One region of the Paenibacillus sp. ov031 genome, then DNA from elsewhere that is predicted to be linked to it. Evidence: predicted binding sites of a transcription regulator. Region 1 holds the regulator's gene; each other region holds the start of a gene.
The links. The regulator LexA, encoded in region 1, represses DNA repair genes until DNA is damaged. The targets are predictions, from matches to a motif close to CGAACATATGTTCG.
Positions count from the first base shown of each region.

Region 2: a site for LexA is predicted at 1,902-1,915, ahead of addB (helicase-exonuclease AddAB subunit AddB). Genes of this name have one in related genera too.
Region 3: a site for LexA is predicted at 3,409-3,422, ahead of recA (recombinase RecA). Genes of this name have one in related genera too.

Region 1 covers NZ_FRDO01000001.1:2,159,167-2,169,353, reverse strand. Annotated here, with positions in the region: gene BUA17_RS31450 (hypothetical protein) at 1-376, opposite strand, end outside; gene BUA17_RS09205 (CatB-related O-acetyltransferase) at 993-1,652, opposite strand; gene BUA17_RS09200 (aldehyde dehydrogenase) at 2,203-3,504, shown strand; gene lexA (transcriptional repressor LexA) at 3,616-4,242, opposite strand; gene BUA17_RS09190 (LysM peptidoglycan-binding domain-containing protein) at 4,547-4,924, shown strand; gene BUA17_RS09185 (DUF896 domain-containing protein) at 5,021-5,230, shown strand; gene BUA17_RS09180 (hypothetical protein) at 5,357-5,869, shown strand; gene BUA17_RS09175 (HAD family hydrolase) at 5,897-6,703, shown strand; gene BUA17_RS09170 (ABC transporter permease) at 7,247-8,209, shown strand; gene BUA17_RS09165 (carbohydrate ABC transporter permease) at 8,222-9,091, shown strand; gene BUA17_RS09160 (ABC transporter substrate-binding protein) at 9,161-10,187, shown strand, end outside.
Region 2 covers NZ_FRDO01000004.1:139,225-149,411, forward strand. Annotated here, with positions in the region: gene addB (helicase-exonuclease AddAB subunit AddB) at 1-1,837, opposite strand, end outside; gene BUA17_RS18135 (class I SAM-dependent rRNA methyltransferase) at 2,032-3,408, opposite strand; gene BUA17_RS18140 (Na/Pi cotransporter family protein) at 3,770-4,771, shown strand; gene BUA17_RS18145 (NUDIX hydrolase) at 4,825-5,259, opposite strand; gene mtaB (tRNA (N(6)-L-threonylcarbamoyladenosine(37)-C(2))-methylthiotransferase MtaB) at 5,372-6,718, opposite strand; gene BUA17_RS18155 (16S rRNA (uracil(1498)-N(3))-methyltransferase) at 6,721-7,485, opposite strand; gene BUA17_RS18160 (site-2 protease family protein) at 7,624-8,301, opposite strand; gene prmA (50S ribosomal protein L11 methyltransferase) at 8,305-9,270, opposite strand; gene BUA17_RS18170 (hypothetical protein) at 9,432-9,824, opposite strand; gene BUA17_RS18175 (YfhD family protein) at 9,817-9,996, opposite strand.
Region 3 covers NZ_FRDO01000001.1:410,690-420,876, forward strand. Annotated here, with positions in the region: gene BUA17_RS01805 (helix-turn-helix domain-containing protein) at 1-94, shown strand, start outside; gene BUA17_RS31055 (hypothetical protein) at 162-332, shown strand; gene BUA17_RS01810 (YajQ family cyclic di-GMP-binding protein) at 486-977, shown strand; gene pgsA (CDP-diacylglycerol--glycerol-3-phosphate 3-phosphatidyltransferase) at 1,301-1,888, shown strand; gene BUA17_RS01820 (competence/damage-inducible protein A) at 1,996-3,252, shown strand; gene recA (recombinase RecA) at 3,492-4,556, shown strand; gene BUA17_RS01830 (regulatory protein RecX) at 4,911-5,648, shown strand; gene rny (ribonuclease Y) at 5,959-7,500, shown strand; gene BUA17_RS01840 (TIGR00282 family metallophosphoesterase) at 7,661-8,455, shown strand; gene BUA17_RS01845 (stage V sporulation protein S) at 8,573-8,833, shown strand; gene BUA17_RS01850 (dipeptidase) at 8,926-9,891, shown strand; gene BUA17_RS01855 (phosphate propanoyltransferase) at 10,125-10,187, shown strand, end outside.

The DNA.
Region 1 (10,187 bases):
GTGGTTCGAGTGTTCCAGTCCCACCTTTTAGGGTGAACTCACTTAAATAACCAGTCGATCTATCGTAAAAGTTAATTCTCATATTTTTTAAATCGCTGTTAATTTTAAAGGAATCAATTGTTCTATCTGTTCCTAAATCAATCATTACCATTTTATTTTTAGGAAGTAAAGCTCCTGTCGTTTCATTATTATCGGTAATTAATGTTGTTACAACTTTAGAGTCATGTGGCTTTGTAATAAAGTAGATATCAGGAATCATAATTGTGGAATCTTTGCCATTAGCATAGCCACCCGTATAAGCACTTACAGAAGATAAAGGGATAAACACAGACAAAATAAGCGTGAAAATTAATAGTAGATTGATCTTTCTTTTCATTGGTTCTTATTTCCTCCTCAGGGTTAATTAAGAATTAATATTACAAAAATTAACAAAGGTTGTCTAAACAATAAATCCTACATATTCAATTAAATATGTAAAAGTGAATGAATATTTTTTCGTTACCCAGAACACCGAGAAGCATACTTGGTGCAAGAAGGACTACAAAGGAGACGGGGCAAGCCGATAATTGATAGAGCTCCAAGGGATTACTCAAGGAGCTCAGTTTTTTCCTTCTATTATATAGGGTTGTTTCGGACATATGATTTGCGATCCATCGGAGCTGTACTAACGGTTAATTTGAAGTTTAGGGGACGTCCCCCAACTCGTCCCCCAAACATCCCCCAAGTCGTGAAAAGCTATGATTATATACGAACGTTAGTTCCTGTTAATTGTCGTATATAGCGCATATATATTGAAAGAAACAATAATATGAAGGGATCGTACGTAAACCGTACACAAGTCCACCAATGGGAACGCGATCAATATATCACGTTGTACTAATAGCTGAATCCCTTGGCGCTCTAGCGCTGAGGGGTTTTTCTTTTTATGGGCAAGGAGATATAAAAAAAGCTAGGTAGAATATTATTCTACCTAGCTTTATGTCTATAGGAGCTCAGTCCTTAATTTCTGATAAATAATGCTCATATAATTCGTTAATTGAAGAGCTCGAAAGCAAGTGAGTGACTGATTCAATCGATTCTCTTTTCCAATCAAACCAGCGCATTTCTTTTAACTTCATGATTCCTTCTTCTGAGAAACGCTTCTTTACCTCTTTTGCAGGATTTCCACCAACTATCGTGTAAGGGGAGACATCTTTTGTTACAACTGAGCCTGCTGCAACAATCGCACCTTCACCAATGGTGACACCAGGCATAATCATTGCATTCATGCCGATCCATGCATCGCTTTCTATAATGGTATCTCCCTTGGGTGAGAAGGAATGGCTAATTTGATCAGCGAACGGATAAACAGTGATCCACTCCGCATGATGATTGTTATTTCCTCCCATAAGAATAACGACACCGGCTGCGATACATACATAATTACCAATAATCAATCGATCTATTTGCCATCCAAATTCCTCAATGGGGTTGAATAAGCTCCTCGATTTGTCATCTCCCCATAAATATCTTACGCATCCGTCTTCAAAAGATGAATTGTTATCATAATAACCAGAGTAATAGGAGTAATCGCCAACTTCGATTAATGGATTGGTTACAATATCTTTTAAATACTTAATTTCAGACCAGTGATTAAATTGGTTTATATTCATTTTAGTTTCCTCGCTTCTAAGTTTTATTTCTGAGTAACTTAGAAGCGTGATGCGGTAGCCACATTCTTTAGTTTTTTTAGACGACGAATCATCTGAATCATCCTTCCTTAAGATATGAGGGCGATTATAACAATGACCTCTTTTTTTGTCAATCCTATTCTAATAAAGAGATGTCAGTGTGTATCCTCCCTCAAAGTGTATATAATGAAGAAAAAATTCAGTGAGAGAAAATATAGACAGAACACGTGCCCATCATTTGGAAGGAAGGATACATCATGTTGGACTAAAACGGGGACTGGAATAAGAATGTAAAGAGGAAGCTGGCATTCGTAGCATAAATTTTTGGCATATTAGTGTTAAGGCTTTTTATGTAGTCAATAAGAAATAGAATGGTTAATTAAATTATGATCATATCGTTGAAGCGAGAGTGCGTTTTAATTGTTTGCTCTGTTTTTACAGTATCTATATGTTGATAGTTTCATATAATTGCGTTATAATTCATTTATGTTTTTAGAAATTAAATTTTGGACAATTAATTGGAGATGTTAATATGGAACAAGAGAAGCAACTGGTTGCCGAACAGCGGGCATTTTTTTATACAGGTCAGACTAAGTCTATTGAGTACCGTATTCGTGCTCTTCAGCAATTAAGACAGGGAATTGAGAAATATCAGCAACGTATTGTTGACGCACTTCGTGCGGATCTAAATAAATCTGAAACAGAGGCTTATGGCTCTGAGATTCGGATCGTGTTGGGTGAACTAGATTTTGCATTGGAACATTTGGAGGAATGGGCTACACCAAAACCTGTGCCTACAAATTCTGCTATACCTGATGGAACAAGCTTAATTTATCCTGAACCTTATGGAGTTGCTCTTATTATTGCACCATGGAACTATCCGTTCCAACTGGCTTTCGGCCCTCTAATTGGAGCCATTGCTGCGGGTAACTGTGCCATTATTAAGCCGTCTGAATTAACCCCAGCCGTGTCACGTCTGACTTATGATTTGATTCATGAGATATTTCCTAGTGAGTACCTGGCAGTTATGGAAGGGGAAGTCGAGACGAGTACGGCATTGTTGAAAGAAAAGTTTGATTATATTTTCTTTACAGGCAGTACAGGTGTTGGCCGCATTGTTATGAAGGCAGCTGCTGAGCATTTGACTCCAGTTACGTTAGAACTAGGTGGTAAGAGTCCGGTCATTGTCCACCAGGATGCAGATTTGAAGCTGGCAGCTCAGCGCATTGTGCGCGGTAAATTCCTGAATGCTGGGCAAACCTGTGTCGCTCCAGACTATTTGCTTGTGCACGAGGAAGTACATGACAAATTATTGGAATTGATCGGTGCAGAAATTCAGGATAAATTTGGAGACGATGTGATGAGAAATGCTGATTTCCCGCACATTGTCAACGCACGTAACTTTGATCGTTTATCGGTGTTACTCCAAGATGGCAAAGCAATGATCGGTGGACGTTCTGAACGTGATCAGCTGCTCATTGAACCAACAGTGCTGGGCGAAGTGGATTGGAAATCCCCAGTGATGCGAGAAGAGATCTTTGGTCCAGTTCTTCCTGTATTTAAGTATACCGACCTCAATCCCATGCTAGATGAGATTGTTCGCCGTCCAAAACCACTGGCATTATATCTCTTCACTCAGGATGAGGATCTGCAGAATCAGGTTCTGAATCAAGTATCTTTTGGTGGTGGTTGCATTAATGATACATTGTCTCATATGACATCACATTATCTTCCGTTTGGCGGCGTAGGAGAAAGTGGAATGGGTTCCTACCATGGTCAACAGAGTTTTGATGTGTTCTCTCATCATAAAAGCATTCTTAAACGCAGCGAATAATCTACTAACGTAGAACAATATAAGTTGTATAAAAAAAAGAGGTTGTCCCGTTGAACGGGACAACCTCTTTATGTATCTTATTGTGAGACTTCTGTACAACTTCAATACATATTAATGAATATCACGGAAAAGGCCAATGACTTTGCCCAGGATGCTAACGTGTTTCAAACGCAACGGTTCAAAAGTCGAATTTTCCGGTTGAAGACGAATATGATCTTTCTCTTTGTAGAACGTTTTTACCGTTGCTTCATCGTCTTCAGTCATGGCTACTACGATATCGCCGTTATCTGCAGTTTGCTGCTGACGTACGATAACATAGTCTCCGTTAACAATGCCTGCTTCAACCATACTGTCTCCCACGACCGAAAGCATAAATACTTTCTGTTCGCCTACATAATGCGTAGGAAGAGGGAAGTAATCTTCGATATTTTCTGTTGCTGTGATCGGAACCCCTGCAGTAACTTTACCCACGACAGGAATGCGAGCAACGCTGTGAGCAAACTGATGTGAATGCTCTGACTCTTCCTGGCTGAGAAGTTCAATGGCTCTTGGTTTGGTTGGGTCACGTCTAATCAGACCTTTCTTCTCCAAACGATCCAGATGTCCATGTACTGTAGAGCTGGAAGCCAACCCAACGGCTTCACCAATTTCGCGTACGGAAGGAGGATACCCCTTCAACCGGACTTCATTGCGTATAAACTCCAGAATAGCCTGTTGCCTGCTGGATATCTTCGACATACCGTATCAACCCCATTTTAGTAACGTTTGGGAAAATTATAACATAGAACCTCCGTTCGTACAAACATAAGTTCTAAATAAAATGCCATAAAATCAATGTTTTTTTGCAAATTAAGATGAAAATTTTCTTTTGGTCTAATCAAATACTGCAAATGACAATTCCAATACAATAGAAGAAAGATAATAGAATGTAGTATCGATAAAAAAAAGCGAACAATTGTTCTAAAAAGTCATTGTACAAAACATGTGTTCGTGTTATATTAATTTCAACGGATAGGAACAAACGTTTGGAGGTCGATATTTAATGAGATATTCTACTTATCAAAGCATTTACGAACCGGTGCGTTCAGAAGTGGTTGAAACTAACATAAGGAATTTTAAGAAGGTTTTTGCAAAAGGTAATGTCCCAACTTGGGTCTTGAAATTAATAATCGTAAGCTTAATTATACTGGTTGGATGCAGTACAGTACTCACTGTGTTCGCTGGCAATGAGAACGATTTATTGCCTGGAGGGAAGATGGCAGTTTCACAAGGAGATACACTATGGAGTATATCATTGGATCACAAACCTGAAACAATGGATACACGTGTATATATAGAAGCAATCAAGAAAGTGAATCAACTTCATTCAACTTCAATACAGGTGGGGCAAGTCTTAATACTGCCTCAATTCACAGATTAAAGCTGCATATCCACACGCGCTAATGCGTGTCAGCTTGACAAGCTGCCCTTAACATGTCAAAGTTAATATGACTTTGTATTTTTGGAGGGGACAAGCTTGGATATAGATAGTCTGGTAGCACGTATTAATGAATTGGCCCGTAAGCAAAAATCCACTGGATTGACAGAGGAAGAGCTCGCTGAACGTGCCAAACTTAGAGAAATCTATTTGAATAACATTCGAAGCAATTTCAGACAACAACTGGATACGATTGAAATTGTAGATGATGAGAACGATCAAGGCCACCAAGGCAAACTCAAACATTAAGGAAACCTAATGATATCATTATGATATTTAGGTTTTTTCCTGTTATCTAGAGGTTGCAAATTATAGGGGGAAATGTTGGTTTGCAGTTATGTAAGCCGATACAAAGAACATCTAAGGGGGATTCTCATGTCGCGTTCGTTCGAGAGAACGGTTCGAAAAAATTCTAAGCAGTTGAATCAGCAACGTAAAAAAAGCGGTAAACCGGTTTCTGGCACACCAGGTGAGGACGTATTTAAAGGACGCAGTCTTCTGTTTCCTATTTTTCTGATCGGACTAGCATTCCTGTACCTCTTTATGAGTACATTTCTTGTCAAAGCTCCGATGACCACTTGGGACTGGGTGACCTTGTTGCTGTATGTATTTTTGGCAGTCATCTTCATGCTCCGTCGTCCTTATGTCAAAATAGGAAGTAACCGGATTTTGACGACAAAAGGGAACCGTGAGCGTTCAATTGGAGTCGACGATATCGTGAAATTCAGAATTGAGCCAGGTACGGTTGTGATTGAGCATAATGCACGAGGTAAGAGATGGGTATTTACCAAACTACTGAATCGTTATGATACTGATGCAATTACTGAACGTCTTCTGAAATTCGCCAAAGCACATCAGATCACCGTGGAAACATACGAGAAAAAGTAATTTTGCATAAAGGGGAAGATGACCGAAATGGCGTTAAAAGCGATTTTGTTCGACCTAGATGATACTTTACTGTGGGATGAGCGCAGTGTTCGAGAGGCCTTTCATGAGACTTGCTTGATCGCAGCGCAAGAGACGGGCGTTAAACCCGAAGACCTTGAAGAAGCTGTTCGTAATGAGGCACGTAATCTGTATGAGTCTTATGAAACTTTTTCGTTTACCAAAATGATTGGGATTAACCCGTTTGAAGGTCTTTGGGCTAACTTCACGGGTGGGGATCAGCCGGAGTTTCGCCAGTTGGAGCAGCTCGCACCCGCATATCGTAAAGAGTCATGGCGTCGTGGCTTGTTAAAGCTGGGGGTTGATCGTGAAGATCTGGCGGAACAACTCGCCTTACAATTTGGGGCGGAGCGGAGGTCAAGACCCCATGTCTATGAAGAAACGATGGAAACGTTGAGTCATCTACAAGGGAAGTTCAAGCTTTTGCTTTTAACCAACGGCTGTCCTGCTTTACAACAAGAGAAACTTGATGGCGTTCCTGAATTGGCTCCTTTTTTTGACGAAATTATTATCTCGGGTTCGTTCGGTAAAGGCAAACCTGATCCTTCGATCTTCGAGCACGCATTGAGTAAGCTGGGAGTGCAACCTGAGGAGAGTATGATGGTTGGAGATAAGCTTACGACTGATATTCGTGGAGCATTGTCTGCAGGTATTCAATCTGTTTGGATTAACCGTGAGAATAAAGAGAATACCGAATCGTATGTGCCTGACCATCAAATCAAGCATTTATCCGAATTGGAACGAATCATTGCTGAATTCTCAATGAGTGCATCATAAATCGTATTTTTAGTGTACTACTCAAACATTGTTAGGTTTTATGAGATGTATTTTATCCATAAAACCTAACAATGTTTTTTTGTGTTGGGACAGCTTGAACTATACCGTAATAACAAAAGATGAAATTTTTTATTAAAAGTTATTGAAATTATAGAACTGCTGATTTAGAATATAACTAACATACTAGTATGACTAGTATGCGAATGAATGTAGCGAATATCTGTTGACTTACTTGAATGAAGTGGAAGCGGGAGTTATTCGCTATAATTTTCACATTGTTTGTAAGCGCTTTACATAATCGAAGTAACCATTTAGTTCTGGAAATACAACATGAAGTGGTTAGTAAGAAAATGAGGATAAGCATCTTAACCAATATGTGTCTCTAGTGATCTCCATAATTGATATCGCTTACATTATTTGTTTTATTCTACTGGTGGGGGTGAAGTTCATCTGATTACTTGTCTTCTACAAAAAGAAGAGATGATAAGAATTGATCGAAAACGCTTTTATTTTATCAAGCTTAGGATCGGAGTGAAATAACATATGGAGTCGGAAACCACTAAAACCACGCTAACGATGACATCTTTACGTAAAGAAAGCAGGTTGAGAACTATTACAGCTCTGCTTCGCAAAGATTGGCAGCTGTACTCACTGTTAATTCTTCCAATTATCTATCTTATTATTTTCAAATATGGGCCCATGCTCGGTAACGTAATCGCATTTAGACGATTTGTACCAGGAGGCAGTATTTTTGGAGAGACGTGGGTTGGATTCAGGTATTTCCAGATGTTCATTCAAGACCCAACCTTTTGGAAAGTATTTGGGAACACACTTATGCTCGGTGGACTTGCGTTACTTTTCACCTTCCCAGTTCCGATCATTTTTGCATTGCTGCTGAATGAGGTGAAAAGCAAACGTTTCAAAAAGTTTGTGCAGACCGCATCGTATCTTCCGCACTTCTTGTCCATCGTTATCGTTGCCGGAATGATTCTGCAATTAACGGCTGTTAATGGCTCTATTAACGGAATGGTATCATTCTTTACTGGAGACAGCATTCCTTTCATGCAACGTGCAGAATGGTTCAGAACAATCTATATCACCTCTGAGGTTTGGCAAGGTATGGGGTGGGGAGCCATTCTATATTTAGCTGCATTGACAACAATTGATGATTCTTTGTATGAGGCTGCGCGGATCGATGGTGCGAACCGTTGGAAGCAAACCCTCCATATAACCATACCGGGCATTTTGCCAACGATCGTTACATTGCTGATTTTGAACATGGGTAATTTCCTTGCGGTTGGATTTGAGAAAATCTTGCTCCTTTACAATCCGCTGATCTACGAGACATCTGACGTGATTTCTACTTATCTGTACCGGGTAGGTTTGCAGTCGAGCAATTTCAGCTATGCTACCGCCATTGGTTTGTTCGAATCCATTATTGGACTGATCCTGGTATTCTCGGTTAATGCCATTTCACGCAGACTGACACAACGAAGCTTGTGGTAAAGGAGGAGCAATATGCTGGAATCAAAATCATACAAAGTATTTAAAGTTTTCAATGCTATCTTTTTGCTGCTTGTGGTATTCATCACGCTCTATCCGTTTCTGAATGTCGTGGCCCAATCTTTCAGTAGCGAGGCTTATATCAATTCAGGCAAGGTAAGCATTATCCCAAGAGGATTTAATGTAGAAACCTACAAGACCATCTCTCGCGACAGCATGTTCTGGACCAACTATAAAAACACAATTATATATACCGTTGTAGGTACTTTGATTTCCATGTTCATGACGACCATCTTCGCTTATGCCCTATCCAAGAAAAGATTGATGGGACGAAAATTTTTGACGATGTTCGCTGTGTTCACGATGTTTTTCAGTGGCGGCTTGATTCCTAACTATGTCCTGATTAACTCTCTGGGCTTCAATAACACGATGTGGGCACTGGTTGTGCCTGGGGCAATCAGCATTTATAACATGTTAATTATGAAATCATTTTTCGAAAACATGCCTGAGGAGCTTGAGGAAGCGGCAGCCATTGACGGTTTGAATACGTATGGCATTTTGTTACGGATCATTCTACCGTTGAGTAAAGCTGTCATGGCAACGATGGTTCTGTTTTACGCTGTGGGACACTGGAACTCCTGGTTTCCTGCCTTCCTGTATCTCGACAAAAAGGAACTGTTTCCCGTTACGATCTACTTGCGCAACATGATTGCAGGTGCAACGGGAGGTGCTTCGGCTGGTGCTTCAGCGGATAATTTGACTCAAATTTCTGCAAATATCAAATCGGTCACGATGGTACTCACCATTTTGCCTATTTTAACGATTTATCCATTTGTTCAAAGATACTTTGTAACCGGTATCATGTTGGGATCTGTTAAACAGTAATCCTAACCCGATATAGTTCAACATCTTGATTGTAAGGCCAATCTAAACCACATGCAGGGGGAGAATTGAATGAAACATAGACCACGTAAGCTTGTAGGCAAGATGGTATTGGCAACAATGATGAGTGTCGTTCTGGCAGCATGTAGCAGCGGTGCTGGTGGAGAGAAAGTTGAACCAGAATCCAAGGGGGCCATGGAATCCTATGGTGTAGGAGAGACCTTCAAAGCCGCTGAACCATTTAATCTATCTATTCTGTACAGCGATCAGCCAGCATACCCGTACAAAAAGGATTGGCTCCTGTTCCAAAAAATCACGGAAAAAACCGGAGTCACGCTGGAGCCTACCATCGTTCCGATGAGTGACTATCCCCAGAAAAGATCCCTTCTGATCAGCTCTGGAGATGCCCCTCTGGTTATTCCGAAAACCTATCCGGGTGAAGAATCTGCTTTTGTATCCTCTGGTGCGATTTTGCCAGTGAGTGACTATGTTGATTTGATGCCAAATTTCAAAGATAAGGTTGAGAAATGGGGACTTCAGGATGAACTTGAGGGTCTTCGACAAGAAGATGGGAAATATTATGTACTCCCAGGTTTACATGAAGAGGTTTGGCCGGACTATACCCTTATTGTGAGAACTGATATTTTTGAGAAAAATAACATTGCCATTCCAAAGACATGGGACGAATTGTATGATGCCGCCAAAAAGCTAAAAGAAATCTATCCAGATTCCGTTCCGTTCTCAGATCGTTTCCAATTTAATAGTACCTTGAATATTGCTGCTACCAGTTTTGGAACGAAAGCTGGGTGGGGATTTGGCAATGGTTTAACGTATAAAGAAGATCAGGATGAATTTGTATACACTTCGACTACGCCGGAATACAAGGAAATGTTAACTTACTTTAACAAGCTTGTATCGGAGGGGCTGCTGGATAAAGAAAGCTTCACCCAGGACGATGACCAGGCTATTCAAAAGTTTGTTTCTGGAAAATCCTTCATTATTAATGGTAACTCGCAAACGGTAGTGCTTCATCGAAATGACATGAACAAAACGTTGGGAGAAGGAAATTTCTCCATCGCCAAAATTACAGTTCCTGGTG
Region 2 (10,187 bases), on a different contig from region 1:
CCTCTACTGCACCCAGAATAAATACGTACTTGATACCCTGAAGACGTGTACGATCCATCGATCCAATCAACACTTGATCAAGCGCTGGAGGAACAAGTCCCAGCTTCAGTTCGGTTAATCCGGTCTCCATTAGCCCGGCAAATAAATCGATATCCAGCCGTTCGGCCCCCATCATATCAACCATCTGATCTAATAGATCAAGGACGGCACCCCACATTTGACGATGCTCTCTCGAACGTTCCGGATCACCCTGAGCCTTGGCTTCTGCAGACATCTGATCCAGCTTCCAAGGAATCTCGGCATCTTCCAGTAATCTGTAAAGCGCCGCACATTGGTCTTTAGCTGTCTTTGCCTTGCTCATTCGTTTCTCAAAAGCACCCAGTGGATCAACAATCACCGTACGGCATTTTTCCATTAAGGACAGCATTTGTTCCCGGCCCCGGCTGCGGACATCCTGATCGTTGTCTTCCAGGGACAGGCTGGGTACATACTTCCATGGCTTGCCATCTGTCCAGCGGTATCCGTGAATTCCGCAAGCTAATATATAATTTTCGAGCTGGTCCATATCTTCACGTGTAATGGAACCGCCACGTGGGAGCAGCAGATCCGTTTTCACACAGCGAAATACATCCTCATAACGCCAGCGACGGCGAACGATATCGAGTGCTGAACGAATAAATTCCGATAATGGATGATGTAGTTCATTTCTTCTCCGATCCAGAAAGACAGGCACGCCATAATCCCTGAATAGAGGCTCAGCAATGTCGGCATATGTATCCAACTGACGAACGAGCACTGCCATATCTCGATAACGCGCACCTTCATCTTGCGCCAGACGACGCATCTCACGAAGTGCTCCTTCCATCTCAGCCCGGCGGTTCTCAGCGGCGTAAAGTCGGACACCCGCATCACGCCCCTCACTCTTCCAGCGGACTCTACGATCAAAGCCAGCCTCCAAATGCGCCAGTCCAGGACTGCCTTCATATCTTGGCAAAACTTCCAGTTGAAGCACGGTTGTCTCATTAAGAACACCCAGATCCTCAGCCATGCCTTTGAGACGTGCATATGCACTCGCTGTGGGATGGAACAGCTCCAGTTCTCCTGGAAGTGCGCCGTGGTCGTAAGCACGATCCAACGTCAATGCAATTGTGACGGAAGAAGCTTGCAGCATCAATCTTCCAATGACACTCATTTCCTGCGGGGTAAATCCCTGAAATCCATCGATCCAGATCTGTGCATCTTGCAGCAGCGTGCTCTCCGGCAACCGCTCTGTTAGTTCAGTCAACGTGTCTTCATCATCGATATATAGTTGGGTTAATTCCTGTTCATAATCACGGTATATAAGAAGCAAGTCATGCAGCTTGTCTCCCAGAATCGGTGCAGAAGAGGAAGTATTCCATGCGGAAAGTCCTTCTTCCAGTGAAGTGGGGTCAAGTTCATAACGTTTAAACTCACTGTATAGATCATTCAAGTCTCCGATAAATCCCAGCTGACTGCCTGATGCTGCAAACAGCTTCAATTCTTCCTTACGACGCTGGAGCACTTTGTAGAGCAGCATTTTTTTACCTTCAGCTCCAATGGGAATACGTGCAGAACCACCTGCCTCCTGCATTACCCGATAGGCCAATCGGCGAAAACCAAGCACTTCAGCACGCATGGTACCTTTTATAGCACCTGAAGAAACCAGTGACTGTTCGGTTCGAAACGAACTCTGTTCCGGGACCAGCAGAATCAGTGGTTTACCTTGCGGTTCCTTTTGTAGCAGGGATGTGATTTCCCGGGTAATCAGCGTACTCTTGCCGCTGCCTGCCCGGCCAATAACAAAGCGTACGGACATGTTTAATCCTCCAAACCATCACGAACAGATTTTAATTCCCAGTATAACATATCTGACTTGGTTCGGAACATACGTTTGCCACTATCCGGCAATTCCAGAGATCATATGCACGAGCATAGCAAAAAGCCCGCAGCTTATGAAAACTGTGGACTCTTTGCGTAAATGTATGTTCGACTTAAATGGAAATCGCTCGATTAATTCTTTTTGCTGCGCACTTCGAAGATGGCAAATTTCAGGTAATGACCTTCGTCTACGCCCAGAATTTGCGGGTGATCCTTACCGGCTGCTTTCCAGTCGATCAGACGCAGTACTTTGCCTGCATCTTCGGCTGCATCCGCAATGGTTTCCAGGAAGAGATCCGGACGCATGTGATATGAACAGCTTGCCGTTACCAGATACCCGCCCTCATTCACCAGCTTCATTCCTTGCAGATTGATATCCTTATATCCACGGCATGCGCCTTTGACTGCTGATTTCGTTTTGGCAAAGGCTGGCGGATCGAGGATGACCACATCAAATGTTTTACCACTGGCTGCAAGCGCCTTGGACGTATCCACTTTCTGTTCGCCAGCACGTGCACGTACGTTACGCTCATCGAGGCCTTTCACCTGCTCACGCAAGTATTGGAATGCATCCGCAACGACAAATTCAACCCGGTCAGTGAAACCGTTCAGCTCTACGTTGGTACGTGCACTTTCAATCGCATGCTCTGAGATATCAAGACATGTTACTTTTTTGGCTCCATATTTGCAGGCGTTCAATGTGAAGCTGCCTGTGTGGGAGAAACATTCCAGCACAGTAGCCCCATCCCAATAAGGGAACGTCACAACCTTGCCACTTTTATTCACAGGAAGCAACTGCTGCGTACCATCCTGCTCGATCTGTTGGAGCGTAATGCCACTCTTGTAACCCCAACCCTTCATAAGTGGTTCGATGGCTGCACGATTCTCTCGCTGGTCAAAGAAGTACCCTGTCTTCTGGCCATCTACGATATCCACCTTAATGAGCAATCCATTCTCCGTTACCGTGACATGACGCGGGCACTCCCCGTACAATGGTCCCTTCGTCTGCTCCAAACCTTCCAGTTCACGAATGGATACATCACTGCGTTCATAGATGCCTTCCGGCTGCATTACTTCAATTAGAGCTTGTACAATTGCTTCGCGGCAACGGTCCATACCCAATGTGAGCAATTGAACTACAAGGATGCTGCCAAAACGGTCAACAATCAGTCCTGGCAGGAAATCAGCTTCCCCATAAACGAGACGGTATGCCTCTCCATCCTGGATAAAACGCTCCCGGTGGCGCAAGCAATCGCGGAAACGCGCTGCAAAAAACGCGGTATCCATCTGTTCAAACTCCAAAGGTTGATAGGCCACGACTCTAACTGTGATTTGAGATGCAGGATTATAGTATCCCGTCGCAAGATAGCGACCTTGATGATTCAATACGTTGACCAGATCTCCCGGCTCGGGTTTTCCTTCAACAGAGGCGATTTCATTGTTATATATCCATGGATGTGCATGTTCAAGCCGCTTTTTGCGGCTGCGTTCCAGTGTAACTGATGGCAAGATAGATCCACTTCTTTCATAGTTAGTTGAAAAGATAGGCTTGGTGCAAAGGTGACCGCTGCGGTGATGGATTGGACTTCGATCGCTGTTATCCCCAGATTTTTCTGATTCCCTTCTCGAAAGGGAAAATCCGGGGATAAAGGCGCACGCTTAGCTTCTACAGTTCCAATTCCATCCCTTTCGCTACGTTTGCAGAGTCTCCGTATCTTTTGAATTGTGGTGGTAATTTGGGTGACCGTTAAGGAAACTTATAGGTCTTTCAAATGCTGTTGACTCCAGAATTCCGTTAGCCTGTCATGGTTGTCCTTATTTACTCATAGGATGAGAATAAGGATATGCACGGAAGGAATGATGTTAACTCATGTTCAGAGATGTTGTGCTGCCCCTGTTATATGGGCTTCTTATCTTTTTTGGTGGGATGAAGCTGATGGAAACAGCCTTACAGCGGATGGCCGGGCCCATGCTGGCTGGATGGCTGGGCCGAGCTACCTCTGCTCCCTGGAAAGGCATGGCTTTTAGCGCAGGCGCTACTGCCCTGCTGCAAAGCAGTACCGCCGTCACCGTACTCACTATTGGACTGGCGAACGCCAGATTAATTACCTACGGACGCACACTTGGCATTATTCTTGGAACCAACATCGGAACGTGCCTGACCACCGAGCTGGTCGGACTGCAGATCGGACGGGTTTCCCTGCCTCTGCTTGCCTTGTCACTGACAGGCTGGGCCGTCTTTGTTGTGCTTGGTGAACGAAATCAGTTCGCTCCTGAACGCACGCGTCGGACGCTGTCTACCATGCAATACAGCTTTCTCGCGTCTGCCGGATTTGCCCTCGTCATGACAGGCATTCAAGTGATGCAATCCATTGCCGTGCCCCTGCGTAGTATGGGCGTATTCCAGTGGTTTCTGGATCGCTCAGCCGACAGCTTGTGGTGGGGCTTTCTGGCAGGCGCCTGTCTGACGGCGCTCATTCATAGCAGCGCAGCCGTAATCAGCATGGCGATTACGCTTGCAGCCACAGGAGTACTGCCTGTGGAGATCGGCATCGCCATTGTGATTGGGTCAAACGTAGGGACCTGTATCACCGCCGTGATTGCAGCCGCTGGAGGAGCATCCGCAGGCAAATTTGTCGCAGCCTCCCATGTCGTATTAAACATTGCGGGGGCGCTGCTATTTATGCCGCTGATCGGCCAGCTGCATGCAGCCTCGGCCTGGCTATCAGCGGATAACGGGGCACAGATTGCGCATGCCCAGACCCTTTTTAACGTCACCAGTTCACTGCTTGCCTTGCCGTTCTGTTACTTGCCAATTTGGCACAAAAAACCACCGGTCTCCACCCCAGTGGCGAAGTCACCCGTGGCCTGATGTTCAAAACTCTCTCAACAAACAGTAGCGTTACGTCATTCAATAGAAAACAGCTATACGTTAATGCCTAATTTGTTCAGCGCCACTCGTAAAATGTCATCGTTATTATCGTATCCACTATGCTGCTGTCTAGACCAAGCTTCTTCCGGAGCGTACCAATCCACACCTTTGATTTCTTCAATCTGAGGCTGCAGGTCGCCGCTTTCCGCTTCAACGAGATAATAATGAACTTCCTTGTCCACCGGACCAAACTCTGCATGCTGATACGTATAGGAAATGATATCGACGGGTTCTACTATTCGGCCGACCATGCCTGTCTCTTCCAGAATCTCACGCAGTGCGGTCTGTTCCACCGTTTCTCCATCTTCCATTTTGCCCTTGGCGAGAGTCGTTTTGCCGTAGCGATCTACAATCAGTTGAATTTGAAGCTTTCCGTCTTCTCCCGTGCGGTAGACCACTCCGCCTGCCGAAATTTCTTTTCTGTTCATGTTGCTCTCCCCCATTACGGAATTGTCTTCATCTTTTTTTTGGAAAAAGAAGGACCTCATCTCCACGGGTACGCTCCCCAAGGAAATGAAATCCTTGTTTCTGACGCCTCGATTACATCGCTGCGGACTTGAGATTTTCTTCCAACACACGAACCAGCGTAGCCTGGCTTTCATTCACACCCGCTTCGGTCACTTTGACACGGCATACCTTGCCGACCATATCCATCGAACCATCAAAGGCCAGCTGAATGTAGTTGTCACTGTAACCGTGCAGTTTACCACTGCCTTCATGGCCCTTGGCTTCACCTTCAGGAATGACATCCAGTACTTGTCCCACAAACTGCTTGGCGTATGCCAGTTGCATTTGCTCGGATAGATCAATCAGTTCATGCACGCGTGCATTTTTGACTTCTTCATCCACCTGATCTTCCATACGTGCTGCCGGTGTTCCGGTACGCTTGGAATATGGGAATACGTGCATTTCGGAAAAACCAATTTTTTTCATCAACTCGTAGCCATTACGGAACATCTCATCCGTCTCACCCGGGAACCCAACAATAACGTCAGTTGTGATCGCTACATCCGGCATCGCTTCCCGAATGCGAAGCATTTTATTGTAAAACTCTTCGGTCGTATATTTACGGCGCATACGTTTCAGTACGGTATCATCGCCCGCTTGCAGCGGAATGTGGAAGTGGCGTACGAGTTTGTCTGAACGTTTGATCACATCCAGCATCCGATCATCAATCTGACTGGCTTCGATCGAACTGATCCGAATACGCTCCAGGCCTTCAACTTTGTCCAAGTCCCATAGGAGATCCGTCAGATCGTAATTCTCCATGTCATCCCCGTATCCACCAGTATGAATGCCTGTCAGGACAATTTCCTTGTACCCGGCGTGCACCAGTTGATGAGCCTGTTGGATGATGCTATTTGCTTCCCGGCTACGGGAAAGTCCACGTGACCACGGAATAATGCAGAACGTACAGAAGTTATTGCAGCCATCCTGAATTTTCAGAAATGCACGGGTACGATCGGCAAAATCCGGTACGTCCATCTCTTCAAATACCCGCGTTTTCATGATGTTGCGCACAGCATTGACGGGCTGACGTGATTCCTGAATTTCATTGACATATGGCAAAATTTTGTCCCGATCCTGTGTACCGATAACAAGATCCACACCAGGGATGTCCAAAATCTCTGCCGGAGAAGTTTGCGCATAACAGCCTGTAACGGCTACAATCGCATCCGGGTTGCGCCGAATGGCACGACGGATAATCTGGCGGCTCTTTTTGTCGCCGGTATTGGTTACTGTACAAGTATTAATCAAGTATACATCCGCTGTCTGTTCGTCAAAGTCTACCTGATCGTATCCTTCGTTTTTGAACAATTGCCAAATCGCCTCTGTATCATAAAAATTAACTTTGCAGCCTAAGGTGTAAAACGCCACGGATGGCATAATTACATTCCCCCCATTTCTCCGGATTCATATAAGACGCAAGTTAGCGCCGCCATTCCAGCTGTCTCGGCCCGCAAGATGCGTTTGCCCAGTCCAACGGATACAGCACCCGCCTGATCGGCTTCAATCGTTTCCCTCTCCGAGAATCCACCCTCAGGTCCAACAACGATCAACACTTCAGCACTCGCACCAGGTGCAAGCTGCTCCACAAACGGCTTCAATGCGTCTCTTAATTGCTTGCCGTTTTCCTTTTCATAACAATAACATACCAGACTGTAGCCCTCAAAAGAAGATAGCAGCCCTTTCCAGGAAAGTGGCTGCTCGACGGATGGAATGCGGTTCCGATGGCTTTGTTCAGCGGCTTCCTTGGCGATTTTCCGCCACCGCTCCAACCGTTTGCCTTCTTTCTTGGCATCATATTGCACAATCGTACGCTCAGACAGGAAAGGAACAAATGAAACTGCTCCGATCTCTGTACATCTTTGGATGACCGTCTCCATCTTATCGCCTTTTGGCAAGCTCTGAGCCACGGTTACACGTATCCGTGCTTCATGGTCCATTTCGAGAGGTTCCACAATATTCGCTGTTACTTGCTGGGCTTCGATGCTTTCAATCTCCACCAAAGCTTCTTTGGAGTTTCCGTCACTGACAATCAGTTTATCTCCAGGTTTACCACGCATCACTTTGCCGATATGGCGCGCATCATCACCCGTGATGACTACGGAATGTTCATTAAACTGTTCTGCAGATACAAAATAACGCTGCATTCGTCTATCCACCCATTCTGTCCTGTTATGACTGGAATTCACCCCGCCTGATGGCAGGCGTGAATCCAATCGCCACAGATGATCATACAACTTTTATGTCTATCTGACCAGTATTTCAGCCCTAGAGGTACGTGTTGCTTATCGATATAATTCAATGATTAGTTTTGCCAGATCCACATACATCGTTTGTGCAAACTCATACAACGGTTGAATCGTCACATTTTGCAGCGGAGGTATAACCAAAATCAGCAGGAAGATAAAAATCGACCATTGCTCCACTCCTTGCAGCTTGCGACTGATAGATGGTGGCAATACGTCTTCAAGAATCCGATAACCATCCAGGGGTGGCAACGGTATAAGGTTAAACAGAAACAAGAAAAAGTTCGTCAGGTTAAAAATAGAGAAAAACATGGATATCGCTGTGAGCAATCGCTCATTTTCTATACTCCCCAGCGCTCCTGAACCAACCAATGAAGCGTAAATAATTGTACCAATAATCGCAAGTAGCAGATTGCTTAGTGGCCCTGCTGCAGAGACGATAACACCCATCAATCTTGGTTTGTCAAAGTTCGCCCGATTAACTGGAACGGGTCGTGCCCAACCGAAGCCAGCAATAACGAGCAATAGCACCCCAAACAAGTCAAAGTGTACGACCGGATTGAGGGTAACCCGGCCTAGCAGCTTGGCTGTTGGATCACCGAATTTGTTGGCAAAATAGGCATGAGAGAATTCATGGACCGTAAAAGCAATCAGGATCGTCAACAGGAAAAACGGAAGTTGATCCAGTGGATAACGAAAAAACGAGTTTAAATCCATCGGTTACCTCTTTCTGGCCACAAACGCGATCCAGTCCTCATCGCGATGAACCGAACTTATTTCGAAGCCGGAAGCAACGAGCGCATCATGGACAAGCTGCTCTTTATTTTTCCAAATGCCTGAAGTAATATAAACACCGCCAGACTCAAGCGCATGATAGACATCATCCACAAATAGCATAATAATTTCGGCCAAAATATTGGCAACAATAACTTTCACCGGAAGCTTCACGCCCAGCGCAGGGTCCTGACTGCCCAGAACAGACAGCAAATCACTCTCTTTCACCGTAATTTGTTGTGCCAGCCCATTCAGTTCTACATTTTCTTTGGCACTTGCTACCGCAACCGGATCGAGGTCAAGCGCCAACACATGTTTTGCACCGAGATGAACAGCTCCAATGGCCAAGATGCCAGAGCCTGTACCTACGTCGATGACTTCCTCGCCACCCTGAATGACCGATTCCAGTGTACGTAGACAAAGCGAAGTGGTTGGATGTGTTCCCGTACCAAACGCCATGCCTGGATCAAGCTCAATAATTTTCTCATTTGGGCTTTCCGGCGTATACTCTTCCCATGTCGGTTTAATGGTTAGACGTTCCGAGACACGTACTGGCTTGAAATATTGTTTCCAGGCGTTCGCCCAGTCATTTTCATCCACTGTTCGAGTCTCAAAACGAACCTCACCCGTTTGGATATCGAATTCGGAAAGCTGCGCAATGCGTGGACTCACTTCAGATTGCAATGCGTCCATGTCCGTACCTTCGGAGAAGTATCCTTTAATGACCGCAAAGCCTTCAGGAATATCATTCAAAGGAGACTCGTACAATTCGCCATACGTCGTATCCCGTTTTTTATTTAAAGTACCGGACTCTTCAATCGAGACCCCTCCAGCACCCGCTTCATGTAAAAAATTCGAAATCATCTCCACAGCTTCTTCTGTGGTATGTATTGTTAGTTCATGCCATAACATACTTCGTTTTTCCTCCTCATTTTTCAAACATCCCAACTATTGTACTACACAAGCGAGCAGGAGTACAAAACCGCGGCAGTAAAGAAACAACAAAAACAGGATACCCGCAGCCTGACTGCTCGAATACCCTGTTTTAATTATGACTAAACTCGATTAACTTGTTAGCAAAAGCGTCCACCGTTCTGCGTAATCATCTCTGCAGCTTGCGGGAGAGAGTCACTGGATACGGATACGGTCAGCAAGATTTCTTGCTTGGACCTGCCTTCAGAGCCAGCATCCGGATCGTCATACACTTGTCCACCCGACAACACCTCGGTCTCATCGCTAATGAGGGAAAGTACATTCAGCTCACCACTGAATCCCCCAATCACAGCCATAGTCGAATTATCTGTGCTCTCAGGCGCTTCCAGATCCACTGAAGACGATGAGTCATTCAGACTCTCGATACTCAACTGGTTTGGGTGCAGCAATTCCAGAGCTCTGCGTGCAGATTCAGCCTCGGACCAGCTCGTAAACACCGCTTCGATAATCACTGCAGAGCGATCTTCAGTCATGAATCTCCCGACCCTGACGACGATCGGCCGCTTCACTGCGGCGCAAAGCCTCTATATCTTCATGATCCGCAGCTTCGGCACTGAATTCCACATCCTCATTTTTGGCGGACTGCATTCGCTTCATCTTTTCCGTTTTCGTTAAAATCTTGCCTGGACGTTCATGTTCTGCCATCGTTATGCTCCTCCTTCAAAATAGGTATCTATATAAAATGAACTAATACTTGTTACACTGTACCACTCCGACTGTAGTACCATCCTCCGATCGCTGTTATCCCCAGATTTCTTCATCTCCCTTCTTAAAGGGAGAAATCCGGTGATAGCGTATGCTTCCGAAGTAGCTTTCTTACGAAAGCTTTCAGGCGA
Region 3 (10,187 bases), 1.7 Mb from region 1:
TGGTGAGGATACGTCCTCCGCAGGTACTGAAGGCACTACGACGAATGAAACAGGAAGCACTACCGAAGGAAGCACCGGCACTAACGGCGAATAACCAAAGTTTCTGCGGGAGACACTAACCTTGTCTTAACTTGCAGTCAACTTTTGGTGAAGTGAGGTGGATGGCTGTGACAGTCAGCTGGATCGTAACAGGTTTGGGGATCATTGTCAGCCTCCTGGGTTATTACTTGACCCCAACTGCTTGGGGTTACGGTATTTTGGGTTTTGGACTTGCACATGTACTTCTGGGTGTGCTTGACATGTTCAGACAGCCTAATCGCAGCCGTTATTAGAATGGCAGCCGCACGGTAAGCATTTTTGGCAACCACCTCAAGTGGCAGCCAAAAATGCTTTTTTATTTTGAAAAACCTCATAAAATTAGACTTTTGCTTGGCGTATCCTCTATAATGTTACAGAACATATGATTAACTGAAAGGGTGACTGGTTTGAGTTCAGAAAATTCATTTGATATCGTGTCCAAAATGGACTTGCAGGAATTGACAAATGCCGTTACACAAACGGAAAAAGAAATTGGCACGCGTTATGACTTCAAGGGCAGCAAGAGCAGTCTGAAACTGGATAAGGATGCGTTAACGATCGTATCTGATGATGAGACCAAACTCAAGGCTGTTATCGATGTACTGCAATCCAAGATGGCTAAGCGGGGTTTACCTTTAAAAAACATTGATTATGCAAAAGTAGAACCAGCTTCTTCAGGTACAGTCCGCCAGCGTTTGAATTTCAAGCAGGGGATTGATCAGGATATCGCTAAAAAAATTAATATTCTGATTCGTGACTCCAAGATGAAAGTGAAGAGTCAGATTCAGGGAGATCAGCTCCGGGTAACAGGTAAAAGTAAGAATGATTTGCAGGCAGTTATGCAGTTATTGAACGGTGCCAATTTGCCTCTGGACCTGCAATATACAAATTTCAAATAATATCTCCTTTTTGTAGCTAGACGTGTTTTTTGACACTGCAATTGGCGTATATTATACTAAGTGTGCATTGCTGGCAGATAAGCATCAAAGCCCAGTCATCATCGTTTGCTGACTTTGTGAAAAGCAGTACATCTTCTGAAAGTCACCGGAACGTTTAAAACGGTTTTGCGTTTGAACGGTTGACTTTATTTTTTGCGTTTTTACATAGTGAGAGCACTTTTAGTGCTGATTGACAGTGAAACTGTAAATTTCATGTTCCGGATGATGAATACGGGATTAAGATGAATGTTTGGAGTAATGGAGGATAAGAGGGAGGGCGTCTTGTGAATTTACCCAACCGGATTACGCTTGCACGAATTTGCTTAATCCCTTTTTTGATGGTGTTCCTGCTCGTAGATTTTCCGTTCTATCCAGAGCCGTTGCAATTGGGAAGCTTATCGCTCCCGTATAATCAGTTGATTGCTGCTGTCATTTTTATCATTGCAGCAAGCACGGATGGAATTGACGGCTATCTGGCGCGGAAAAATAATATGGTCACCAACCTGGGGAAATTGCTTGATCCGCTGGCTGACAAGTTGTTGGTTACTGCGGTGCTAATTTCTCTTGTGGAAATGGGCAAGTTGGATTCCTGGATTGCTGTGGTCATTATTAGTCGTGAGTTTGCGGTTACCGGCTTGCGTCAGATTGCGTTATTGGATGGTTCGGTTGTTGCGGCAAGTGCCTGGGGCAAACTGAAAACCGTCGTGCAAATTGTGGCGATTGTACTGCTGTTGTTGAATAATTTCCCGTTCTCATTCACGGGTATTCACATGGACGTTATTGCCGTTTGGGCTGCAGCGATTATTACGATTTGGTCAGGCATTGATTACTTTATCAAAAACAAAAATTTGCTTCATTTATCGAAAGCGTAACGTTTGAGGTTAAATGGGTAAGTATGAAGAAATCATTTGTACGAAGGGCAATAGGAAATTATCCTATTGCCCTTTGATCACTCACCACGTGTACAGGAGGATGCTGAATGAAGGCAGAAATCATTGCAGTTGGCACAGAATTGTTGCTTGGACAAATTGTGAATACCAATGCTCGATATCTATCCCGTGAATTGGCTGCAATCGGGATTGATGTATATTTCCAAACGGTGGTTGGTGATAATCTAAATCGACTTAGTGACGCTATTCGCATCGCTCAGGGTCGTGCAGACGTCATTTTATTTTCTGGGGGCATCGGTCCTACACAGGATGACCTGACCAAGGATGCGATCGCGGCGGTCTTGAACCGCAAGCTGCATATAGATCGAATGGCCATGGACAAAATCGAGAGCTTCTTCCGAGATCGTAATGTAGACATGACCGAAAACAATCGTCGTCAGGCAATCGTTATAGAAGGCGGGACACCGCTGGCGAACGAAACAGGCCTTGCCGCAGGAAATGCGATTTCTGACAATGGCAAGCATTATGTAGTGATGCCTGGACCACCGAAAGAGCTAATTCCTATGTTTGAACAGGAAGTTAAGCCTTGGTTGTTCCAGCATGTACTGACAGAAGAAATGCCGATCTACTCGAAAATGCTGAAGTTTGCAGGAATTGGCGAATCGGCATTGGAAGACCGACTCCTTGATCTGATTGATACACAGACAGATCCTACCATTGCTCCTTATGCAAGTGAGGGAGAAGTTACGGTACGTGTATCTACAAAGGCTCCAAGTGAGAATGAGGCAAAGCTGAAGCTGGATGCAATGGAAGTTCAGATTCGGGAACGATTGCCAGAGCATCTCTACGCGAACGAGGATGTGCCTATAGAGTACACAATTGTAACGATGATGTCTGATATGGGTCTGACTCTTAGCGCGGCTGAGAGCTGCACAGGAGGGCTCGTCATGCAAAGTCTGACATCAGTTCCTGGCAGTGCGTCGATGCTTAAGGGCGGAATTGTATGTTACTCCAATGAAATTAAAGAGAAGCTGCTCCATGTGCCGCATTCCTATCTGGAAGGTGAAGATGCACCGGGCGCAGTGAGTCCGGAAGTGGCCAAAGTGCTGGCAGAGCAGATTCGAATGATTGGGGATGCCGACTTCGGTCTGTCAGTGACAGGTGTAGCGGGACCTGGTTATTCCGAACGCAAACCGCCAGGTCTTGTCTTCATCGCTCTGGCAGAGCGTGGTAAAGAGACAGAAATTCATGAACTGCGCATTAATGGCAATCGGGAGACGGTTCGGATTCGTTCAGCGAAAGCGATTCTTTACCGTTTGTGGCGCAAGCTTGTGGAGATGGACTAGTTAAGAGCTCGGATTGCATTTGCCAAGGCAAGCAAGTATAATAAAGGAAGACGGAAGAACCGTAAAATCAGGCTTTACAGCCTTGTTTACGGTTCTTTTTTCTGTTTAATGGAAAGTTTCCTTGAGGAAGAGGCGCCTCGGCCTTTACAAAAAAAACGAATGTATGTTCGAAAAAAAGCTTGGCAAACGTGTTAAAACAAGGTATCATTATCTTATAAACAGTAAAGGGTGTGAGCTTATTGTCAGACCGTCGTGCCGCGCTTGATATGGCGCTCCGTCAAATAGAGAAGCAATTTGGTAAAGGATCCATCATGAAACTGGGTGAGTCGACTCACATGAATGTGGAAATTATACCCAGCGGTTCCTTGGCTTTGGATATTGCATTAGGAACAGGCGGCTTGCCTAAAGGCCGTATTGTTGAAATATATGGACCTGAATCTTCTGGTAAAACAACCGTAGCATTGCATGCTATCGCTGAAGTACAAAGAGTGGGTGGACAAGCTGCATTTATCGATGCCGAGCATGCTCTTGACCCACAATACGCCAGCAAACTGGGTGTTAACATTGACGAATTGCTTCTGTCTCAGCCAGATACGGGTGAGCAAGGGCTTGAAATTGCAGAAGCTCTTGTACGTAGTGGTGCTGTGGACATTGTCGTTATTGACTCTGTGGCTGCATTGGTACCGAAAGCAGAAATCGAAGGCGAAATGGGTGATTCCCATGTCGGTTTGCAAGCGCGTCTGATGTCTCAGGCACTGCGTAAACTGTCTGGTGCAATCAGTAAATCCAAAACGATCGCGATCTTTATCAACCAACTTCGTGAAAAAGTCGGGGTTATGTTTGGTAACCCAGAAACAACACCTGGTGGTCGTGCCCTGAAATTTTATTCCACGGTACGTCTGGATGTACGCCGTATTGAGAGTATCAAATCAGGAAATGACATGATTGGTAACCGTACGCGTATTAAAGTGGTGAAAAACAAAGTAGCACCTCCGTTTAAACAAGCGGAAGTGGATATCATGTACGGTGAGGGTATTTCGAGAGAAGGCAGTATCATTGACATTGGTACTGAGCTGGACATCGTCAATAAAAGTGGTGCATGGTACTCATACGAAGGCGAGCGTTTAGGACAAGGCCGTGAGAACGCGAAGCAGTTCATGAAAGAGCATAAAGATATTGCTGAAATCATTGAACAAAAAATTCGTGTAGCCAGTAACTTGACTACTGCAGTTCCTGCGCCAACTAGCGAAGAGCAACAAAAAGAAGCAGCAGAAGAACAAGAACTATTTGAAATTAACGAGTAACCCTCCCTTGTAGGAAGGGCCCTAGAGGGCCTTGCCCTCTGAACTCCCAAAGCTTGTCTGATTGAGCTTGCTCGATCTAGCTTGGGGTATGGTGTGTGCGCTCGCGCTGTCCAACAGCCTCTGTCCGAATGGGCAGAGGCTGTTGGCACGTTTACTATTAGGGAGAGGCCGGATATTGTTTCCGGCCTTTTGTATTAGCGTCTGATGTCTCTGTGAAGTTACGCTAAACGTATTCAGTGTAGCTGTGTTATCTCCGTCGGAGATGTATTCGAGGAAGTCTTTTATTTTGCTATGTACTTGTCAGTTAGGCCGTGCAGTTCAGACACACAAAATGACATGGAAGGGGAGACCGAAATGGATCAACATGAAGATGATTTATATGAAGAAGCCGAGCTGGAGGGAATCTCCCAATTCCCGGATAACGAAGAACTTACCATTACACGAGTTGAACGAACGAAGAGCAGGGAAGCTCGTTACCGAATTACCTTTGGTTTATATTCAATTACGGTGCTTGAAGATGTAATGATTAAATATCGGATGACCCGGGGAAATACGTTTCTGAAAAAAGACTTGGAAGATATCATCGTAGCTGACGAGCGACAGCGGACGTATGTGCAGTCTTTGCGATATCTGGAGCATAAACCTCGGACACGCCACGAATTAAGTCAGAAGCTTCGTCAGAAAGAGTTTGCTGCACCGTTGATTGAAGAGGCCCTGGATCGGCTTGAGCGGGAGAATTTGGTCGATGACGAACTGTTTGCGAAGGAATGGACTCGTCAGCGTATGGAGGGCCAGCGGAAGGGAAAACTGTGGATAAGGCAAGAGCTGCGTCAGAAGGGCATTGCCAATGATCTGATTGCTGAAGCGCTGGAAGGTGTAAGTACAGATGCGGAATTTGAGACGGCTCTAACCGCCGGACGCAAAAAATGGAATCAGGTCAAAGGAGACATCCAGGAGAAGAAACGTAAAACGCTTCCCTTCTTGATGCGACGAGGTTTTTCCATGGATATGGTGCGTCGGGTCGTGAATTGTTTAATTGAAGAAGACGAGGCTCAAGACCCCGAAGAAGACGAAGCGTTGTTATGGGATTAGCAGACTGGACTCACTATACTGCATTCTCTTGACAATTTCTTTCGTCAAATACTAAAATGGACATGAGTCTGTAAGAAATGGACAACCCTTTTTCCTTCCAAAAAAGCGGTTTCTGTTTTTTAAGATTTATACCATTCATGATTATGGGTTCGTCGGAGACGGCGGATAGTGCGTGGAGACATGTACACTTGAAATGAAAATCGGCGGGGGATCGCCGTGAGTATTCGTTATTCCCAAAAATATGTAAGGCTTGAAAACAACAAATTGACCCAAGGAGTGCCTTGGAGGAACCAACGAGGAGGTGAACAGTATGGACATCGTAATCACGATCGTTCTCGTTGTGGCCGCGCTCGTTATTGGGTTCGGAGTAGGGTATTTTATTCGCAAATCTCTTGCAGAGGCTAAAATCTCCAGTGCGGAACAAGCTGCCGTGCAAATCGTGGAGAACGCGAAGAAAGAGGCAGAGGCACTGAAGAAAGAAACGGTGCTGGAAGCGAAGGACGAAATCCATCGCATTCGCGCCGAAGCTGAAAAAGACACTCGTGAACGTCGGAACGAAATTCAACGACAAGAAAGACGATTGTTGCAAAAAGAAGAGTCGCTGGATAAAAAATTGGAATCACTCGAACGTAAAGAAGAGCAAGTGGCTAACAAAGAGAAACGAATTGATGAGACACAGCAGCAGATCGAGATGATCTACAAAAACCAGGTGACGGAGCTGGAGCGCATATCCAACCTCACTATGGAAGACGCACGCAGTATCATACTGTCCAACGTAGAACAGGAAGTTCGTCATGAGACGGCTCAAATGATCAAGGACATTGAACAGCAAGCGAAGGAAGAAGCGGACAAAAAGTCCCGCGAGATTATTACACTCGCCATCCAACGTTGTGCGGCTGATCACGTAGCGGAGACAACGGTATCCGTTGTTACTTTGCCAAATGAAGAAATGAAAGGCCGGATTATCGGTCGTGAAGGACGTAACATCCGTGCGCTTGAAACCCTTACAGGGATTGACCTCATTATCGATGATACGCCAGAAGCTGTTATTCTGTCGGGCTTTGACCCGATTCGCCGTGAAATCGCCCGTACTGCCCTCGAAAAACTGGTGGCTGATGGACGTATTCACCCGGCACGGATTGAAGAGATGGTGGAGAAATCCCGCAAAGAAGTGGATGAGCGTATCCGTGAATACGGTGAGCAAGCTACCTTTGAAGTGGGCGTGCATGGTCTGCATCCGGACTTGATTAAAATTCTGGGCCGGTTGAAGTTCCGTACAAGCTACGGTCAAAACGTCTTAAAACATTCGATGGAAGTCGCTTATCTGGCTGGATTGATGGCTGGCGAACTCGGAGAAGACGTAACCTTAGCAAGACGTGCAGGTCTATTGCATGACATCGGTAAAGCGCTGGATCACGAAGTGGAAGGATCACACGTCGAAATCGGCGTGGAACTAGCGAAGAAATACAAAGAACATCCGGTTGTAATCAACAGTATCGCGTCCCATCACGGGGATTGCGAAGCGACTTCGGTTATTGCCATGTTGGTTGGCGCAGCAGATGCGCTCTCCGCAGCAAGACCAGGCGCACGCCGCGAAACGCTGGAAACGTATATCAAACGACTGGAGAAACTGGAAGAGATTTCGGAATCGTTCGAAGGTGTCGAGAAATCGTATGCCATCCAGGCCGGACGCGAAGTTCGCGTTATGGTACAGCCTGAGAAAATCGACGATGCTGAAGCCTTCCGCCTCGCGCGTGACATCACGAAGATGATCGAGAACGAACTTGATTATCCGGGTCACATCAAAGTCACCGTCATCCGGGAAACCCGTGCGGTTGAATACGCAAAATAGAGCATTACGGAAAAGTGGCCGCAGTAGTGGGCCACTTTTCCTTTTGATAGCTTGTTAAAAGGCGTTTAATAAAAAAATGGTGAGCAAGAGATAGAGGTCCTGCGAAGTTTCGGATGCTTTGAAGTAGGCTGCGCTTGGTAGGGATTAAGGAGGCAGTAAAATGAAAGTTTTGTTTATTGGTGATATTGTGGGGAACGTGGGGCGTAAGGCATTGAAGGAAAACCTTCCCTACCTCAAAACGAAGTATAAGCCACATGTAGTCATAGTAAATGGTGAAAATGCAGCGGCAGGCCGGGGCATTACCGGCGCAATTGCGAATGAATTTTTTAACTGGGGTGTGCATGGTATCACCCTTGGTAACCATACCTGGGACAATAAGGACATATTTGATTTTATAGATGATGAGCCACGTATGATTCGTCCTGCGAACTTCCCGCCGGGAACACCAGGCAGAGGATACACCGTAGTCAAAGGAGAAGGCAAGGAGCTGGCGATTGTCAACCTGCAAGGCCGGACATTCCTGCCTGCTCTGGATTGTCCATTCCGCGTTGCCGATGAAATTGTGGATGAACTGCGTCAAGACCACAAATGCATTCTGGTCGATATGCATGCTGAAGCAACGTCTGAGAAGATTGCTATGGGCTGGCATCTGGATGGACGTGCGTCGCTGGTCGTAGGTACACATACACATGTGCAGAGCAACGATGATCGTATTTTGCCAGGAGGAACAGCTTATTTAACCGATGCGGGTATGGTAGGGCCGCGTGACGGCATATTGGGCATGGAGCGTGAAGCGGTGCTTCGCAAGTTCTACACTCAGCTTCCGGTACGATTTGTTGTGGATGATGGCAAATGGCATTTCCACGGTGTATTTGTGGAGATCGATGAAGCCACAGGTGCTGCAACACGCATTGAGAAAATTCGTCTGATGGAGGACGAGTGGCGTATGGAATAGGGGTATTGTCCCAATTTGCAGGGAAACCCGTCTAAAAAGAAGGAATTTTTTTGCCTCCCGCGAATAACATCTAGTAAGTGGAAACAAACATTCAACATTCCCAGGGAGGTACTTACCATGGAAGTATTAAAAGTTTCAGCAAAGTCCAATCCCAATTCCGTAGCCGGCGCTCTTGCAGGTGTTCTTCGTGAACGTGGAAATGCTGAACTGCAGGCAATTGGAGCGGGAGCACTGAACCAAGCCATTAAAGCGGTAGCGATAGCCCGGGGATTTGTAGCACCAAGCGGAGTTGACTTGATTTGTATTCCAGCTTTTACAGACATTGTGATCGACGGCGAGGACCGAACGGCCATTAAGCTGATTGTGGAGCCCAGATAATACATGCGTTTATGCATTGAACCTGTTTACGAAGTAGACAGGTTTTTTTGCGTTTTATTCCATGACATAACCGTTTAGAAGGAGAGATTGTGATGCACAACTGCCGAGTAGCCGATTTTCATTGTGATGCTTTGAGTAAAATGCTGATGAACCCTAGCCATTCATTTGAAAATGCTTCACAGCTGGATGTGAATCTGGAACGTATGAGAGAAGGTAACATTGGTTTACAGGCCTTTGCAATATATTTGCCCGAAGTGCTTGGCAGAGGAAAGTTTGAACATGTGATGGGCCAGTTGGACACCTACCGCAAGCGAGTGGAGATAACCAAAGAACGAGCTGAAGGTACAAATACATTGTTATGGCGAGAACAGCTTACGCAGATCGGGCAGACGGACAGACCATGGGGACTTCTTACACTTGAAGGTGTCGATGGACTGGAGGGCAATCTCTTTTATCTGGAGTTATGTTATCAAATGGGTGTGCGGATCGTTGGCCTTACCTGGAACTATGCCAATTGGGCAGCTGATGGTGTATTGGAGAAACGTGGGGCGGGACTTACGGAGAAGGGCAGAGAGCTGGTTCAACTGTGTAACCAAATCGGCATGCTGCTGGATGTATCACATCTGACCGAGAAAGGCTTCTGGGAGCTTGCTGACCTTAGTGAACGTCCTTTTATCGCTTCGCATTCCAACAGTTATGCCATATGCCCGCATGTGCGTAATCTGAAGGATGATCAGATACGGGCCATTATTGCCCGGGAAGGGCGTATTGGGCTGACGTTTGTACCGTGGTTTGTGAAGCAGGAAGGCGAAGTATGTATTGAAGATCTATTGCCTCATATTGAGCAGATATGTTCTCTGGGTGGGGAGCATCATCTGATGATGGGGTCTGATTTTGACGGAATTGCTACGTATATCCATGACCTTGAACATACCGGGCAGTATCCGAAGTTGATAAATACGCTGCTCAAGCACTACGACGAATCACTCGTTCACGGTTGGATGTGGGGCAATGCGATGAGTTATTTAGGAGAAAACTTGCCAAGGGAAAATTTGTAGGTGGAACATGGTAAATCATGATACCGATGGTCGCTGAAGAAAACGAGCTGGAAGGAGTATCCGTCCATGTTCAGATGGATTTACCAAATGCAGGGGATTAATGATTGCAAAATAAGTGTATTTCATGAATTTTCAGCAGTTCGTTTTCATTTCACTTCAAAAAGGGGTATAATACCATAGGATTGTTAAGAGCCTGGCTACAGGCCATAGATAAACAAGGAGTGAAATTCACAATGAGCAAAACAGTACCTGTGGGCGTATCTGCCCGTCACATTCATGTATCTCAAGAGCACGTT